One region of the Colwellia sp. MB02u-10 genome, then DNA from elsewhere that is predicted to be linked to it. Evidence: riboswitches for the same ligand, from Rfam matches in the RefSeq annotation. Region 1 holds a riboswitch; the other holds the start of a gene.
What was found. Region 1 has a riboswitch for thiamine pyrophosphate ahead of H4J59_RS16735 (TonB-dependent receptor). Riboswitches for the same ligand answer to the same signal wherever they lie in the genome.

Region 1 (7,130 bases):
TTGGTAAAAACCACCATCAGCAAACCCATCAAAGCTTTTGGCTTAGCAATTGATTGCACCGTTAAGTTAATCGTTTCTTTGCCTACCATCAGGTTTTCAATAATAATTGGCTCTACTTGTGTCTGCGCTTTCTTCATCGCGAGGTTAAGGTGCATGAGTAGCTCCTCACGTGCCATCACGTGAATATTCCAATTAGCCTTACCTGCTGATGCTTCTAAATATTTACCCGTGCGACCATTGATATAAATAATATCACCGGCAGCATTAACCAATACCGCTGCAGGCGAGTAATTTTGTAGTAGGATTTGGTCTGCCTGCGTTTGTAGGTTAATGATGTCTTTACTCATATCGCGGGTTCTCTTGGGTTCATTGTGTATCACAGATATAACAGGAAATATTCTTGAGGGAAAGTCAACTTCCATTCGTTGTTTGGAAATGTCGGTACGGGTAAAAATCCGTGCATTATCGTTAAGTGCTAAGAACAAGTGGGTAAAATTACCTATGGTTTCGGCATTGCCCAACATTAAAATACCGTGAGAATTCAATGTGTAGTGGAACAATGGAATTAATTTTTTTTGTAATTCTGGCCCAAGGTAAATCAGCAGATTACGGCAGGTAACAATATCTAACTTGGTAAATGGTGGATCCATGATGATATTTTGAGGTGCAAAGATGATCATGTCACGTATCCTCTTATTGATACGATAACCTCTATCATCTTTAACGAAATAACGCTCCAGTTGTGTCGGCGTTATATCCGCCTTAATGCTTGCTGGATAAAAGCCTTGCCGAGCAACATTGATAGCATCTTGATCAAGATCGGTCGCAAAAATTTGTAGTTTAAAGCGCGCTTTAGGCTTAACCTCATCTAAGAAATCCATCACAGTCATGGCGAGTGAATAAGCCTCTTCACCGGTCGAGCAGGCAGTAACCCAAGCTCGAAGTTCTTTACCTTCAGGATAGTTTTCTAATAGTGTTGGCAGTGAGCTTGACTTGAGTTGCGCCCAAACGTCTTTATCACGAAAGAAATTGGTTACCCCAATTAACAGTTCTTTAAATAATAGGTCTTGTTCTTGTGAATTCTCTCGCAGATAACGTGCATAAAGCGCTATATCTTCAAGTTGATGTAGGTTCATACGCCGTTCAATACGACGATAGATGGTGTTTTTCTTGTACAGTGAGAAGTCGTTTCCTGTGCGTTCACGCAAGATAATAACGATCTGTTCCAATGCGCTTTTTGATTTAATTTCTAACCTTGGTTCAATATCCTTTGGAGCAATACGATGGTCATGTTTGAGCCCACTGAGTATGTGTTCGGGTAATTCTTTAGCGGGGGCAACGATGTCGACTAATTCTGCATTAATGGCGCTTTGAGGCATGGAAGAAAATTTTGCAAATTCAGGCGACTGGGCCAGAGATAGTCCAGCATTTTGTTTGATGGCGCGTAAACCTAGGGTGCCATCAGAACCCATGCCAGAAAGAATAATGGCCACAGCATGTTCGCGCTGATCACTGGCAAGCGATCGAAAGAAAAAATCAATCGGTAAGCGTAATCCTCTGCTAAGCACGGGCTCAAACAAAAATAATGAGCCGTGCAGAATGGATAAATCTTTGTTAGGAGGGATCACATAAACACAATTTTGCTCTACTTTCATGTGGTTGCGAGCTTCTTTGACTATCATTTGCGTAGTACGTTGCAACAACTCAGCCATGATGCCTTTGTGAGAGGGATCTAGGTGCTGGATAACGACAAAGGCCATATCGCAAGGGGTTTGCACCTGAGTAAAAAAGTCTTCCAATGCTTCTAAACCGCCCGCAGAAGCACCGATGCCGACAATATTTGATGGTTTTTTTAGGGCATTCAACTGACGGGAGTCACTGGCAATATTTGATTTTGTGGTTTTTATTTTACTTTTCATTAAGGTATATTTATTTTTTGCTCCATTGCATTATAATAAACTAATATATTAAGTAGTGTGTAATTAATTTTGGAAAATTTTTTATAAAAAACTTTGTACTTTTCCCCGTGTTTTGCTCTTGTGTCGATGTTAACACAATGAGCTTAAAACACGTAAGATAGAAGTATTTTCACTAGTAACTTTTCACCATGTGCTAAAGAATAACGACACTTAAAATAGCCATGTTAAAAGGGCGCGATAAAGTTTCAGTCAAGTTGTGTTTTATGAACGTTATTCCTATTTTTATTGAGGCGGGTATATCCGGCTTTGAATCAGCACCAAATAAGCTATTCAAGCAGGAAAAAATACAATGACCCTGTAACAGATTATGTAACAGGCTCGAATTATATGGCTTTGTTATTTGCTTAACTTACCGTTAAACTAATCAACCAACATACCTATGATAAAAAGACTAGATGATGGCTGATAAAAGCACAGCAGAAGAAACTATATTTTCAAAAATTATTCGCCAAGAAATTCCAGCACCATTACTTTTTCAAGATGATCTTGTGTCGGCGTTTCGTGATATTACTCCACAAGCTAAAAGTCATATTTTAATTGTGCCTAATAAAATCATTCCAACGGTTAATGATATTGAAGCAGAGGACGAGCTAACTATTGGCCGTATGTTTACTGTTGCGAAGAAACTGGCACAAGCAGAGGGAATAGCAAAAGACGGTTACCGTTTGATCATGAATTGTAATCAACACGCTGGCCAAGAGGTTTATCACATTCATCTGCATTTAGTAGGGGGAGAACCGTTAGGTAGAATGTTAAACCCTAAGTAAATTAATTGCTGAATCAGTATGTTATTAGACAAAGTTATGACTTATCACCCATAGCTCAAGTTAAGATAAGGCAATATAAAGTTTTGGTTTATTTAGATTTTACGCTGTACTTTTAAACAAATATTGTTAGTATGCATATCGAACCAAGGGGTGCCTGAAAATTGTTTACAATTTTAATGGCTGAGATGCGAAGCGAACCCTTAGAACCTGAACCGGATAGTACCGGCGTAGGAATGGTTAAGCTAATCGCATTACCGTTATGTAACTTTATACTTTTTAGGCATTACTCGCTTGCTAACTATAATGCTACAGATTAATACCGAGTAGCTATCTCACTTCCCCATGCCGGATCCCATAACGTATTCCTAATCGAATTTATGAGATCATAATGACATTTACAAAATCACCCATTACTTTAGCTATTTTAACCAGCATTGTGGCTTCTACAACTTTTGCCGCTGACACCCCTATTAACACTGCAGAGCAAACAATAGAAGTTATTACCATAGACGGTGACTTCCGCTCTACGTCACTACAAAAAACCGCCAGTTCTTTATCTGTTATCGCTAGTGATGAAATTAGCGCGCGTAATGCACAGAACCTAGAAGAAATAATTGCCCGTACACCCAATGTTAATTTCTCTAGTGGCACACAACGCGCTAGGTATTATCAAATTCGCGGTATTGGTGAGCGTAGCCAATTCAAAGAACCGATTAACCCTTCTGTGGGTTTAGTGATCGACGGTATAGACTTTTCCAGTATTGGCAGCATAGCGTCAACTTTTGATGTTGAACAAGTTGAAGTTTATCGTGGTCCTCAAGGTACGCGCTTTGGTGCTAATGCTATGGCAGGCATGATCAATATCACTTCCAGTGCGCCTACCGATGTCTTTGAAGGTAAAGTAAGACTATCTGCTGGAAATTATGACAGTTATAGCGCCGGTTTGGTTTTATCCGGTCCAGCCACTGAAAAGGTAAATTACCGTTTAGCGGTTGAACAGTACCGTAGTGATGGTTTTATCGATAATGACTTTTTAAAGCGTGATGACACTAACAACCGTGATGAATTAACCATGCGCGGTAAGTTAGCTATTGCGATAAACAAAGATTTAACCCTTGATATAACTACATTTATTGCTGATTTTGACAACGGTTATGATGCCTTTTCACTGGACAATACACGTCATACCTTATCAGACCAACCCGGTTTTGATCGCCAAGATACCAAAGCGTTAGCGACTAAATTTACCTATCAAGGCGCTAGCGATTTTACGCTCGAGACTATCATCAGCTATGCTGACTCAGCATTAGACTACGGCTATGATGAAGATTGGGCCTATGTGGGTATTCGTCCGGCTTGGGAATATAGCTCAGAAGATCATTATTTTCGTGATAAAACATCAGCAACATTTGAGCTCAGAGCGCTTTCAGAGCAAGGAAGTGAAATTTTCAATGGCAGTACCGCTTGGGTAACAGGCATATACTTCAAGCAAGAAAAAGAAGATTTATTACGTCAATATACCTATTTGTCTAGTGATTTTAGCTCGTCCTTTGATAGCGATAATATTGCGGCATTCATCCAATTTGATAGCCAACTGACTCAGCAACTAAGTCTAACAACTGGTTTAAGGCTAGAGCGGAGAAACGCAGATTATACCGATTCAGAGCAACTTAGTTTTGATCCAAGCGATACCATGGCAGGTGGTAAAGTGGTGTTGTCGTATCAAGCGAATAAAAATAATTTATTCTATGGCTCAGTGAATCGTGGTTACAAGGCCGGAGGTGCCAACACTGAGGGCAGTTTGCCCACTGAGCTTCGTGAGTTCACGGCTGAGTATTTGTGGAATTACGAATTAGGCTATAAAGTCAGTTTATTGGATAATCAAGCCTATGTTCGTAGCGCCGTATTTTACATGGACAGGGATGATATGCAGGTGCGCACGTCATTTTTACAAGAACGTGAAGATGGCAGTACCGACTTTGTTTCATATTTAGGTAATGCGGCAACCGGCACCAATTTAGGCCTTGAAATAGAGGCAGGGTGGCAGATCAGCCCAGAACTTGAAGTTTATGGCGCTGTTGGATTGTTAGATACCCAATACGATGGCTTTATTGATGCTGACGGCAATGATAAATCAGGTGACGAACAAGCACATGCCCCTAGCTACCAATTTAATCTTGGTTTGAATTATCAATTATCAGATCACTTACGGGTGAATATTTCTGTTGACGGTAAAGACGAATTTTTATTCTCTGATAGTCATAACGAAAAATCTGCAGCCATTGAAGTGGTTAATATGTCAATGAGTTATGCAAAAGATGACTGGCAAGTGAAAGTATGGGCGCGTAATTTGTTTGATGAAACTTATGCTACGCGTGGTTTCTATTTTGGCAATGACCCAAGAGACGAATATAGCGCAAAAGCCTATTATCAATTAGCTGAGCCGGCGGTATTTGGTGCAACATTTGATTATAATTTCTAAGAAATATAGGTAAATACTTGTGCTTAGCACACTTGCCTCTATCTGTTAGGTCTTAGCAAATAGTTTACATATCAATGAATGTTGTAGCCTATTAGATAAAGTGTTTAATAGGCTACAACGCGGTACTGGTCAAATAAGAAGAAAGTTATTTATGAAAATATCAATTGAAATTAGTTTATACCCGTTAGCGGAAGAAAAATTTAAAACAGAAATATGGGCGTTTATTAAACGTTTACGCTTAGTTCCAGGGCTCAAGGTAGTGACCAACGGTATGAGTACACAAGTATTTGGCGATTATGACTTAGCCACGGCGCATGTGATGGCAGAAATTAAACATGTACATCAAACGCTAAATGCAGCGGTATTTATTTGCAAATTTATAGGTGGTGATCGCTCTGTTGTAGAAGCCGAAACATAATGGCGAATGCAATCAGTGCATCCAGTGAAATTGTTACTTACTTCACCACCTTGCCCTTATTAGAGTTAATCGCGGTTGTAGCATCATTACTGTATGTGGTTTTAGCGGCAAAAGGTAGTATTTGGTGCTGGCCTGCCGCCATATTAAGTACTGTGTTATATACGGTTATTTTTTATGATGTTTATCTTTGGATGGACAGCGTGCTGCAGTTATATTATTTATTGATGGCTGTGTATGGTTGGTTTTGCTGGCATAAAAATAATCCCTCCAAGACCCATACTGATTCGAACAGGCTTTTGTATAGCCAATGGACCTTACAGCGCCATAGCCTTATTATTGTGCTTTTAACGCTTGTATCGTTAGTTTTAGGTTGGGTAATGGCGACTTATACCCCAGCGCATTTTCCATATCTTGATAGTGCAACCACGGTTTTTGCGGTGTTTGCTACTTATTTAATTACCCAAAAGGTACTAGAGAATTGGTTATATTTTATTGTGATTGATCTAGTATCGATATATCTCTATCTTGAAAAGGGCTTGATCCCAACAGCAGCACTCTTTGGCAGCTTCGTGATCTTAGCGGCTTATGGTTACTGGCAATGGCGCAAACAATATAAACTGCAATTTAACCAAGAGCACAATAACCTGTGCATCAATAACTCTGTTGTAGGATAACTTGTAGGAAGCATTTTGACATTTGATCAAGCAATAATAGACCCGCAGCAACAATCGCTAGCACTAAAATTAAGCCATCTACCTTGTTTTAATTTCAAGGTAGATAATATTAGTGTTATTAATACGGGATTAAGCCAGCCTTGTTTTCAAGTTAACTATGACAATAAAACCTATTTTGCCAAGTATTTAATCGCTAATAGTATAGAACCTTTAGCGAGCCAACTCGCGGCCAGAGCTGGCATTTCTCCTAAGCTAATATATGTTGGACAAAACTGGTTAATTACTGAGTTTATAGCAGGTCAGGGCCTAGATAACGGCCACCAGAGTGAAGAAGAAAAATTAGTCGTCACAATAGCGCTATTGGCGCGCTGTCATAACATTGCTCTGTCGAGTACGAGTAGTAAGAGCGAAAGTAGCGACAGCAATCATCAAAACTTAGCACAAAAAATATCACTAACCGATGATCAACTATCAAAACAGTCTTACTTACCGAGTCTGGATATATCCGCCACTATTGAGCAATTATTACAAAATATAGCATTGAGCTCTACTCAACATCAGGCGCTAAAATTCTTAGTCAATGTCTTTCAACAAAACTTGGCCGAAACTCATAAAATAGTGCAGCACACCAGGCAAGTTTTTTGCCATGGCGACGCTAATTACAGCAATATTATAGCGCTGAAAAATGAGACTAAAAATCCAGAGAATTTATATAAAATAATTGATTTTGAATGTGCATGTATCGGACCCATAGCGTATGACCTTGCTATGCTAATGGCTGTTAATAGCATTGATAGCAGTAAAGTTGAA
Region 2 (7,130 bases), on a different contig from region 1:
CTCTACTGAGTTTTGTACTGTATTAGCGGTGATCAAGTGGCAAACTTCAACATTGAGAGCATGACCCGTTTTAATATCGGCGGCAATGCCGGCACCACCTGAGCAATCTGCACCTGAAATGGTCCAAATAATCGGCTTTTTTTTAAATTTTTGTGTTGGCAATGAAGGTGTAAATGTCATTAAGTATGCCCTGGGTGATGCCAAAAAGGGCGGTCTAATGTTGGCGTACTAGCGTGAGCCGTTTGGCGCTCGGGCATAGTGCCGGCGATATAAGCAGATTCTCCAGCAGTGATTGCTGCGGCGAAGGCTTTGGCCATCAACACTGGGTTATCAGCAAGGGCAATCGCGCTATTAAGTAATACGCCATCAAAGCCCATTTCCATAGCAATGCAGGCATCTGAAGGTTTACCAATACCGGCATCAAGTATCAATGTCGCGTTAGGTAATCGTTGACGAATACTCGCCAAGTTATAAGGATTCATTAAGCCCTTGCCGGTACCAATGGGTGAGGCCCATGGCATGATTACTTGACAACCCAACTCGTATAAACGTTGGCAAATAACTAAGTCGTCGGTGCAATAGGGTAAGACTTTAAAGCCTTCTGCAAGCAATTTTTCGGTGGCAATGAGTAGCTCGATTGGATCAGGCTGAAGATTGTAATCATCGCCGATAACTTCAAGTTTTATCCAGTCTGTTTGGAATAACTCACGACTCATTTTCGCTAAGGTTATGGCTTCTTTAGCACTTTTACATCCGGCAGTATTTGGCAGTAAAAAACCTTGGTTTTGCTTAACGCTAGCTTGAATGTAGCGCCAAATTTTCTCACCTGACTGGGCCAATGGATTTTGCCGTTTTAGTGACAAGGTCACCACTTGTGAGCCACTTGCTAAAATAGCTTGTTTCATTACGGCTGGCGAAGAGTAAAGTGCAGTGCCAATGAGCAAACGACTAGCTATCGGTTGACCATAAATGCTTAGCGACACGGGTTATCCTCCCACAATAGGAAATAGCAGATCAATACTGTCGTTATCGCTAACGTGTGTATTGCCGTAATCTGCTTGGCCAACAAAATCACCATTAAGTGCCAAGGCAAAGCTTTGTTGTTGCTGACTTAAGGGTAATGTTTTGGCTAGCACCTTATCTATGCTGTATGGCTCTGCAGCATTAATGAGTTCAAAGGCGTTACCATTAATATATATGTTCATTTATTATCTCAATTCTGGTCTTAATTTTTAACTAATGCTTAATTCAATGATGACTTCAACCACTATTACCCAGGCTTTTAATGGTTAATTCCGTTTGGGGAAATACTAATAGGTAGCCAATGAGAGTATTGATAATGTTCGACAGGTTGTTGCTGTTGTTGCATTAGGTTGCCAACATGCGTTAACACTTGGGCAAGCACAATAGGGGCAATTAAAAAGCCGTGACGGTATAAGCCATTGACTTGAATTAAAGCGTTATGCGAAATTATTTTTGGTTGATTATCACTAAATGCGGGGCGAAGTTGGCTGATATGTTGGCGGATATTGGCTTCAGCAAAACCGTGATGAACACTATAGGCCGCGCTGAGTAATTCCAGTGCTGAACGTACGGTCATGGCAGCGGTATCGTCACTTTCAATTTCTGTTGCTCCAACGACATAATGGCCTTTACCTTTTGGCGCAATGTAAAGCTGATAGCGTGGGTGCATCAGTCTAACAGGTCGAGAGATGTTAACTTCAGGAGCAAAAAGTTGAAAAAGTTCGCCGCGAACAGCACGTAAGTCATCAAGTTCAGCATTGTGTTTATCGTTTACCTTGGTTGACGCTTTCGCGCCAATACCGCGACAATCAATACCAAGATCAAACGACTGCCACTGGCTATTAGGCTGATCACCACAAGCTTGAAAGTTAATCTCACAACCGGCATTAAAGCTGTTAGTTTTAATCGCTATCACTTCAGACTCACTGCGCCACTCAACATCTTCATCGCTTAACTGTTGATGTAAAGCGAGTAGTAGTTTTCGATTACCAATTTGACCTTCTTCGGGCAAATATAGCGCTTGCGAAAATTTACTGGCAAGCTCTGGCTCAAGCGCCGAAAGTTGTTGTCGGTTGAGCTGTTGCTGAGCATGGTTTGGATAACTATTCGCTAAAAATCGTGTTAATTTTTGGTAGTCAGCGATGTCGTGTTCATGACTTACCACTAGTGAACCCGTTTGTTGAAAAAAGCTATAGCCCGACAGGGTGTTCAGCAGTTTTGGCCACAAGGGTAAGGCGGCAAAACCCATAGCAACAATGTTGGCTGGGCTGTGCATTGCTTCACCAAGGGGTGTTAATAAACCAGCGGCGGCATAAGCGGCACTTTGCTGGCCGTTTTTTTGGTCTTTATCAAATAGCGTTACCTTGTAGCCTTGTCGATTTAACGACAAGGCTAACAAGCGACCCATTAGGCCGGCGCCAATAATAGCGATGGTTGGCATAATTAAACGACTCAGCTGCTAATTGTTTACTGGCTTGGCAACGGGCTGATATAGCTCGCTACCGCTGGCTTTAAACTCAGCTGATTTTTCAGCCATTCCTTGACTTGAAATACTGATGGTTTCATCAAGTAGTTTAATTTTAATAGGCTGTTCGCTATTGTCCGTATCACTTAAATTAGCGGCATAATCTCGAACTTCTTGTGATATTTTCATTGAACAAAATTTAGGGCCACACATGGAACAAAAGTGTGCAACTTTGCCTGACGCTTGCGGCAAGGCTTCATCGTGGTAAGTGCGGGCTTTTTCAGGATCTAAGCCAATATTAAATTGATCATACCAACGAAACTCAAAACGGGCTTTTGACATGGCATTGTCACGAATTTGTGCGCCCGGGTGACCCTTTGCTAAGTCGCCAGCATGCGCGGCGATTTTATAGGTCATCAAACCTTCTTTAACATCTTCTTTATTGGGTAAGCCTAAGTGTTCTTTCGGGGTAACATAACAAAGCATGGCACAACCATACCAGCCAATATTAGCAGCACCAATGCCGGAGGTAATGTGATCATAACCGGGGGCAATATCTGTGGTTAGCGGGCCTAAGGTATAAAAAGGTGCTTCGCCACAATGCTTGAGTTGTTCCGTCATATTTTGCTGGATCATATGCATGGGTACATGGCCAGGACCTTCAACAATGGTTTGTACGTCATGTTGCCATGCTATTTTTGTTAGCTCGCCCAAGGTGCGTAATTCAGCAAACTGCGCTTCATCGTTAGCATCTGCAATCGAACCAGGACGTAAGCCATCGCCTAGTGAAAATGAAACGTCATAAGTTTTTAAAATCTGACAAATATCTTCAAAATGGGTGTAAAGAAAATTCTCTTGATGATGGGCTAAACACCATTTCGCCATAATTGAGCCACCGCGAGAAACAATGCCGGTAACACGTTTGGCGGTCAACGGTACATAACGCAGTAATACACCCGCATGAATAGTAAAGTAATCAACACCTTGCTCTGCTTGTTCAATTAAGGTATCGCGAAATATTTCCCAAGTCAGGTTTTCGGCAATGCCGTTAACCTTTTCTAAAGCTTGATAAATCGGTACTGTGCCTATGGGCACAGGAGAATTGCGAATAATCCATTCTCGGGTTTCGTGAATATAACGACCGGTTGATAAGTCCATCACAGTATCGGCTCCCCATTTGGTTGACCAAACCAGTTTTTCTACTTCTTCTTCAATAGAAGAGCTTACCGCTGAGTTACCGATATTCGCGTTTACTTTGATCAAAAAATTTCGGCCGATGATCATAGGTTCAACTTCGGGATGGTTAATGTTGACTGGAATAATCGCTCGACCTCTAGCTACTTCATCACGAACAAACTCAGGAGTAATTTGTTCAGGAATGCTGGCACCAAATGCTTGTCCTTGATGTTGTTGTAGCAGTATCTCGTTTTTAACTTCTTGGCGTTTCATATTCTCACGAATGGCAACATATTCCATTTCAGGCGTAATAATGCCTTGGCGGGCATAATGCCTTTGGGTGACATTTTTACCTTTCTTGGCTTTACGTACTTTGGGTAAATGTTCAAAGCGAATATGATCAAGGCCTTCGTCTGTTACGCGCTGTTGGCTGTAGATAGATGTTTTTTCTTGCAGAAACTCGACATCGTCACGCGAGTCAATCCAGCTGTCACGTACACGAGGAATACCTTTGTGTACATCAATAACCACTGAGTTATCGGTATAAAACCCAGAAGTGTCATAAACACACAAGGGTGGATTTTTTTCATAGCTAGGTTGGTTTTTATTGCCATTAATTAAAGTATCAGACAAGGTTATTTCACGCATGCCAACACGAATATCGTGTATTTTACCCGGGACGTAAACTTTATTAGAATTTGGAAAGGATTGATCGGCAACGTTTTTTAAAAATTGCGCTGCTTGGTTTCGACGCTTACGTCTTGAAATTGAACTCATGTTCTCTCACCTGTTTTTATTAAATAAAAGTTAGGCGGAGCTTTATGGGGGTAGTAACGAGGAGCAGGTTTATTAGCAAAAACTTACGTGCGCTGTTGACACTGCTCACTTGTTCCCTTCGCAGATGTTAATCTAATCAGGTTCTACGGATCCCGCTTTCGCGATCTCAGCCCTTTGGCACTCCGACAAGTCAATACGTTTAAGCTTTTAGTGCGCTTAAACGTAATTTATTCTAGCTTGAACTTTTAATGACAATCAAGCCTTATATTATTTTTTATTTTTTGCTGTAGTTATTTAATGTGTTGAGTATATTAACGCCCATTAAAAAACATATTGCAATAACATTATAAAACAAGTGGTTAGGTGGGGTTTAAACCTTTAAGGTTATCATTTTCACCAGCGACTTTTCATTTTAAAAGCTGATTGTATTTTAACTATCAATCAGTGCTGGCATTTTTTAATAAGCACTATGATGGTTTGGCGTGGTGAGTACAGACTTAAGTGATTAGGTTAGCAAAAGTTAGCACAAGGTTTAACTTTACGTATTAATTGCTAATAATAATGCAAATGTAGCGGTAAATTGTCGTAATATAGACAAACTGAGTAACGTACACTATATGGAATTAATTTATGGCTGAATCTAGCAGCTCAAGCGCAACAGAGCAGATAAGTAAAACCTTAGACCCGGTCAACTTACTTAAAGATGAAATTGATCAAGTGGGTCGTATTTACAATATCATTGTTGAGTTTTTCACCAATTACAGTTTTCAATTAATTGGTGCGTTTATCATCTTCATTATTGGTTACATTTTTGCCGGTAAAATAGCGACTGTCGTGCTGAAATTATGTGAGCGACATAAGCTTGATGTCACCCTGAGTCGCTTTTTAGCTAACACCAGTAAAATGTTAATTGTAGTGATGATAACCATTATTTCTTTAGGCAAATTAGGCATTAGTGTTACGCCATTTATTGCCGCTATAGGTGCTATTTCATTAGGTGCTGGTTTAGCTCTGCAAGGCTTGCTGGCTAACTATGCTGCCGGTTTTAATATTATTATTATTCGTCCTTTTGTGGTGGGTGATACGATTACGGTGCGTGGTGTTACTGGGCTGGTTAAAGAAGTTTTACTGGCATACACTATTTTGTCAGATGAAGACAATGTTGAGATTACCATTCCGAATAAACATATCGTGGGTGAAATATTACATAATTCAAGCCATGACTCTTTGTTAGAGTTAAGTGTTGGCATTGATTATAGCGAAAACCCGTTAGCGGTGGTGGCCTTGCTTGAAGAGGTGATTGGACAATTAGATATTGTCAGTAAAGCCCGTAAACCTTTGATTGGTATCGATGCTTTCGCTGATAGTGCGATTAACATCGCGGTGCGCTTGTGGACCCCAACAGAAAATTTATACAGTGCTAAATATAAAGCGAATAAAGAAATTTATTTAGCGTTAGATAAAGCCAATATTAAAATTCCATTCCCGCAACGCGATGTTCATCTTATTAAGGATCTGGTGTGATTTTTATGCCGTTGATGCCGGCTTTATTATGGCGTTAAATAAGGCTAGGCTGGATCGATTTTTGGCACAATATTGTCAGGTTAATCGCAAAAGTGTGCGACTGATATTGGCGCAAAATAGAGTATTGATCAATGATGTAGTCGCCCATGATATTGATGAAGTTATTGATACCTTTAGCCATATCACCTTGGACGGTAAAGTGATCCAAGCTAATTGTGCCTATTATATTATGCTGAATAAGCCTGTGGGTGTTGTCAGTGCAACCCGTGATACAAAGCATAAAACAGTGCTTGATTTACTTGAATATCCGTTTAAAAATGAACTACATATTGTCGGCCGACTTGATCTTAATACTTCTGGTTTGCTGCTAATGACCAATGATAGCCGTTGGTCAGAACGCTTAACTTTGCCTGAGAAAAAAATAACTAAACGTTATATAGTGACCTTGCAAAATAAACTTACCGCCGAATATATAGCCGCTTTTGCCGAAGGTATGTATTTCGCGTTTGAGGACATTACGACTCAGCCTGCAAAATTAACTATTATATCCGACTATAAAGCACAAGTTGAACTTTTTGAAGGACGTTACCACCAAGTTAAGCGCATGTTTGGACGTTTTCGTAACCCCGTGATAGCGTTGCACCGATGCTCTATTGGCAATTTGCAACTTGATCAGCAATTAGCTGTTGGGCTAAGCAGAAAGCTAACTGCGCTCGAGGTTAATAATATTAATCAATAATACGTGCTTTAATGTGTAAGTATTAAGATGGGAAATCACTACAACAATCACAAAAAAACAATCACAAAAAAACAATGAAAAAAACCATAAAAAATAATAATAAGGAATAAGAATGTTTAAGTATATTATGCTAATTATTGTGCTGGCCTTAATCGTCAGCTTCTTTGTACGCAATAATGCTAATCGTGAAGTAGCAAAAGTTAATGCTGTGTTAGCGGCAGAGTTTTTAGAAAATAATAAACAAGTCGCCGGCGTGATTGAAACAGCTTCTGGTTTGCAGTATCAGGTATTAAACCCAGGACAGGGTGACGTTCATCCCATGGCAAGCACAAAAGTAAAAGTGCATTATCACGGTACTTTACTTGATGGCACAGTTTTCGACAGTTCAGTTGAAAGAAATGAACCGATTAGTTTTGGCTTAAATCA

Region 2: another riboswitch for thiamine pyrophosphate. It lies ahead of thiC (phosphomethylpyrimidine synthase ThiC); the one in region 1 lies ahead of H4J59_RS16735 (TonB-dependent receptor).

Annotation. Positions count from the first base shown of each region.
Region 1 covers NZ_JACGVK010000135.1:205,131-212,260, reverse strand. The annotation lists gene H4J59_RS16745 (chemotaxis protein CheB) at 1-1,919, opposite strand, end outside; gene H4J59_RS16740 (HIT domain-containing protein) at 2,378-2,746, shown strand; TPP riboswitch at 2,883-2,997, shown strand; gene H4J59_RS16735 (TonB-dependent receptor) at 3,135-5,228, shown strand; gene H4J59_RS16730 (hypothetical protein) at 5,380-5,646, shown strand; gene pnuC (nicotinamide riboside transporter PnuC) at 5,646-6,320, shown strand; gene H4J59_RS16720 (phosphotransferase) at 6,336-7,130, shown strand, end outside.
Region 2 covers NZ_JACGVK010000116.1:3,877-11,006, forward strand. The annotation lists gene thiE (thiamine phosphate synthase) at 1-180, opposite strand, end outside; gene H4J59_RS09035 (thiazole synthase) at 180-983, opposite strand; gene thiS (sulfur carrier protein ThiS) at 987-1,205, opposite strand; gene H4J59_RS09045 (FAD-dependent oxidoreductase) at 1,283-2,464, opposite strand; gene thiC (phosphomethylpyrimidine synthase ThiC) at 2,483-4,441, opposite strand; TPP riboswitch at 4,538-4,636, opposite strand; gene H4J59_RS09055 (mechanosensitive ion channel family protein) at 5,072-5,965, shown strand; gene H4J59_RS09060 (pseudouridine synthase) at 5,994-6,704, shown strand; gene H4J59_RS09065 (FKBP-type peptidyl-prolyl cis-trans isomerase) at 6,817-7,130, shown strand, end outside.